2 regions of the Pantoea sp. E956-1 genome follow, and region 1 is predicted to be linked to the other one. Evidence: predicted binding sites of a transcription regulator. Region 1 holds the regulator's gene; the other holds the start of a gene.
What was found. Region 1 encodes PurR, which represses purine synthesis genes. Its sites were predicted from a motif close to CANGCAAACGTTTGCNTG; they were not measured.
Positions count from the first base shown of each region.

Region 2: the regulator PurR is predicted to act here: its motif matches at 1,108-1,125, upstream of AC0T7J_RS19495 (NCS2 family permease).

Region 1 is NZ_CEUYZP010000001.1:159,063-161,265, forward strand. It holds gene punR (DNA-binding transcriptional activator PunR) at 1-410, shown strand, start outside; gene purR (HTH-type transcriptional repressor PurR) at 407-1,432, opposite strand; gene cydH (cytochrome bd-I oxidase subunit CydH) at 1,714-1,803, shown strand; gene AC0T7J_RS00790 (C40 family peptidase) at 1,852-2,203, opposite strand, start outside.
Region 2 is NZ_CEUYZP010000009.1:146,695-148,897, reverse strand. It holds gene soxR (redox-sensitive transcriptional activator SoxR) at 1-161, shown strand, start outside; gene AC0T7J_RS19500 (glutathione S-transferase family protein) at 201-866, shown strand; gene AC0T7J_RS19495 (NCS2 family permease) at 1,224-2,203, shown strand, end outside.

The DNA.
Region 1 (2,203 bases):
TTAACTGGCGCTGCGTTGTCGCTCCCCATCATCCACTGACGCAGGCGAGCCAGATAGATGACGATACGCTGCGTAGCTGGCCGTCGCTGGTGCTGGAAGATACGTCACGCGCGCTGCCGCGTCGTATGACATGGACGCTGGATAACCAGCGCAGGCTGGTGGTGCCGGAATGGCAAACCGGGCTCGAGTGCGTGCAGGCGGGATTGTGTGTGGCGATGGTGCCGGGTCATCTGGCCAGGCCACTGCTCGACAGTGGCGAGCTGGTTGAACTGACGCTGCCGGTGGCGTTTCCGGACAGCCCGTGCTGCGTCAGCTGGGCAGAGGATCGCGCATCACCGGCGACAGGCTGGTTGCTCAGCTATCTGGGTGATGCGCAAACACTTAATCAGGAGTGGTTAAGCGAGCATTAACGGCGATAGTCGCGGAACGGGCCATCTGCCACGGAACGGCGCTCAATCAGCGTGGGATGGACCTCAATCGTTTGTGACACTTCGCGTTTACTGGTAATGCGGTCCAGCAGCATTTCCAGTGCTTTCTCACCCAGCTGGGCTTTAGGCTGATGCACGGTGGTCAGTGCCGGTGCGAAATAGCGGGCGTTGCGCACATTGTCATAGCCGATCACCGAAATATCCTGCGGGACGCGCAAACCCATTTCATCGGCAGCGCAAATCGCGCCCATCGCCATGATGTCTCCTCCACAGAATACTGCCGTCGGACGCTGCTTCTGCGACAGGATCTGCTGCATCGCCTGATAGCCCGACTCCGGCTCAAAGTCACCCTGCACAATCCACTCGGCGCGCGGCTGAATACCCGCTTCTTCCATCGCTTTCAGGAAACCGGCATGACGTCCGCCACCGGTGTTACGCTCCATCTGTCCGGGGATTGCACCAATATCCCGGTGTCCGCGTTCAATCAGATAGCGTCCTGCCAGATAGCCGCCCTGGAAAGCATTATCCAGTACCGTATCGGTGAAGTCAGCGCGCGACTCGCCCCAGTCCATCACCACCATCGGAATATTGCGGTTCTCTTCCAGCATCTGCAGCAGGTCGTCCGGGTATTCAGAGCACATCACCAGCAGCCCATCGACGCGTTTCTGCGCCATCATGCTGAGATAGGCGCGCTGTTTTTGCAGATCGTTATGCGCATTACCCAGAATCAGCGTATAGCCTTTATCGAAACAATGATTTTCGACCGCTTCGATAATTTCAGCGAAATAGGGCGCTTCGCTGGAGGTGGCAAGCAGGCCCAGCGTCTTGGTGTGGTTCACTTTCAGGCTGCGCGCTACGGCGCTTGGCGAGTAGTGCAGTTCCTTAATCGCCTGCCAGACCGCGTTGCGCGTCTCTTCAGCCACAAAGCGGGTTTTATTGATGACGTGCGAAACGGTGGTTGTCGAGACGCCAGCGCGTTTTGCCACATCTTTAATTGTTGCCATGAAAATCGGACTCCAGTGCTTATCTAACTCTATGATAAGCGTAGTGTTAAACGTTTGCGTCTGCTCAGGGTTTTTTCCGTAAAAAAGCAGCTTTCCTGGCCAGTAAACAGGCCGCTGGCGGAATAAAAACGCCTGAAAACGTGCGCAAACGGAATCAGGGTTGCGCGCGTTGCGCAACAAAGGCGGGATTCTAACAAGGCTGAACGGATAAAACGAGATTTTTACCGGGCCCTGTGGGAAAATGCGATATCCCCACTAATTGTGTGTCTAAGGAGCAAGCAATGAGTACCGATCTTAAACTGGCATTAATGACCACCACGGGCTGTCTGCTGATGATTGTGGCTTTTAGTTTTACCGCCATTTTGCACTAATAAAAAAAGCCGGGCATATCCCGGCTCTCTTTTTGTTTGTTCTGCTGCTCAGCGTATGGTTTTCGGCGTCATCACCCGACGGGCACCAATATAGTGGCGCTGCCAGTAATCTTCCCCTAACGCACTGATCTGAATATCTTTGCCGGTACGTGGTGACTGAATAAACTTGCCATTACCGAGGTAAACGCCGACGTGGTCCGCCGTACCGCGTCCATTGATACGGAAGAAGACCAGATCGCCTTTCTCCAGTGAATCACGCTTGATCGGCGCGGCGTCACGCAGGTGATACATCTCGTTAGCGGTACGTGGGATCTTAAACTTCACCAGATCTTTATAGGCGTACCAGACCAGGCCGCTGCAATCGAAACCGGTATGGGGGGAAGTACCGCCCCACTGATAG
Region 2 (2,203 bases), on a different contig from region 1:
TGACCCGCCTGCGTAATGACCTGGATGGCTGTATCGGCTGCGGCTGTTTGTCGATGCGCGACTGCCCGCTGCGCAATCCCGGCGACCGGCTGGGTCAGCAGGGCTCGGGTGCGGTGCTGCTCGACCCGGAACAGGATGATAAACATCCGGATACAGAGTGACGTCTATACTTGGTGAAGGTCAAAACACAGGGAATCATGATGATCACCGTTCACCATCTTGAAAAATCGCGCTCACATCGGGTGCTGTGGCTGCTGGAAGAGCTGGAAGTGCCGTATCAGATTAAACACTATCAACGCGAACCGACCATGCTGGCCCCGGAGGCGCTGAAAAAAGTGCATCCCCTGGGAAAATCGCCGGTGATTACCGACGGGAATCAGGTCGTGGCAGAATCAGGTGCCATTCTCGAATACCTCGAAGAGAAACATGATCACGCGTTCCGTCTGAAAGTCAGTGATGAGGCGTCACGGCTGCAGTGCCGCTACTGGCTGCACTATGCCGAAGGCTCGCTGATGCCGCTGCTGGTGATGAAGCTGATCTTCGGTCAGATGGGTAAAGCGCCGGTGCCGTGGCTGCTGCGCCCGGTCGGGGCGGCATTCGGTAAAGGGGTACAGAAGGCGTTCCTGGATAAACAGCTTAAGCCGCACATGCAGATGATCGAACAGCATCTGGCTGCGAATCCCTGGTTTGCCGGTCAGCGCTTCAGTATTGCAGACATCCAGATGAGCTTTCCGCTGCTGGCGCTGGCGCAACGTGCCGGACTCGATCAGATGCCTGCCACCCAGACATGGCTGCAGACTGTGCAGCAGCGAGCCGCCTGGCAGCGCGCGATTGCGCAGGGCGGAGAGCTTTCACTGCCCGGTTAATCCCTCTCTCTACCGGCGGGTCGTGCCTCTTCACGGCTGCGCCGGTGCACATTTCCCTGAAAACCGCTTTAACTTCAGGAAGTCAGCATTTAAGGCCGATTTTCGCCGCGCGCCAGCTGACGGCTTAAGCCTGATCTTTATGCTGAAGAATCTCCCTCTGACAGTTGAAAATGTGCCGCTAAACGCCGGATAATCGCATGCCTTTTTAACTGGTCGCTTCTGGCGGCCAACTATCTGCGGCAAGGTAAACGTTTGCCTGGCGGATTAATCCCGACAGTGATGCCGTTTACCCGCTTATTCCAGGGACAGCGATGGTCGCAGAGCGATCCACACAACAAAAATTTTTGAGGCTCAATTATGTCAACTGAATCACGCCCGGCCAGTGGAAAACTGGACGCCTGGTTCTCGATCTCGGCGCGCGGCAGCAGCGTGCGTCAGGAAATTCTGGCCGGACTCACCACCTTTTTGGCGATGGTTTACTCCGTCATCGTGGTGCCAGGAATGCTGGGTAAAGCCGGTTTTCCCCCCACTGCCGTGTTTGTCGCCACCTGTCTGGTCGCCAGCTTTGGTTCCATCATCATGGGGCTGTGGGCTAATCTGCCGATGGCCATCGGCTGTGCTATCTCCTTAACTGCCTTTACCGCTTTCAGCCTCGTGCTGGGCCAGCACATCAGCGTGCCGGTGGCGCTGGGCGCGGTTTTCCTGATGGGGCTGCTGTTTACCCTGATCTCGGTTACCGGCATTCGTGCCTGGATCCTGCGTAACCTGCCGATGGGCGTGGCGCATGGTACCGGTGTCGGGATTGGCCTGTTTTTGCTGCTGATTGCGGCTGATGGCGTAGGCCTGGTAGTAAAAAATCCGGCACCGGGCCTGCCAGTGGCGCTGGGGCATTTCACCACCTTTCCGGTCATGATGACGTTGCTGGGACTGGCAGCGATTATTGGACTGGAGAAGCGCCGGATGCCGGGTGGCATCCTGCTGACGATTATCGCCATTTCGCTGCTGGGGCTGATATTTGATCCGGCGGTGAGCTACAAGGGATTGTTTGCGCTGCCGAGCCTGCGTGATGCCAGCGGTCAGTCACTGCTGTTCAGTCTCGACATTGTGGGCGCGATGCAGCCGGTCGTGCTGCCAAGCGTGCTGGCACTGGTGATGACGGCGGTCTTTGACGCCACCGGCACCATTCGGGCAGTCGCAGGTCAGGCAAATCTGCTGGATAAACAGGGCCAGATAATTAATGGTGGCCGTGCGCTGACTACCGATTCCGTCAGCAGCCTGTTCGCGGGTCTGGTGGGCGCGTCACCGGCTGCGGTCTATATCGAATCAGCGGCAGGAAC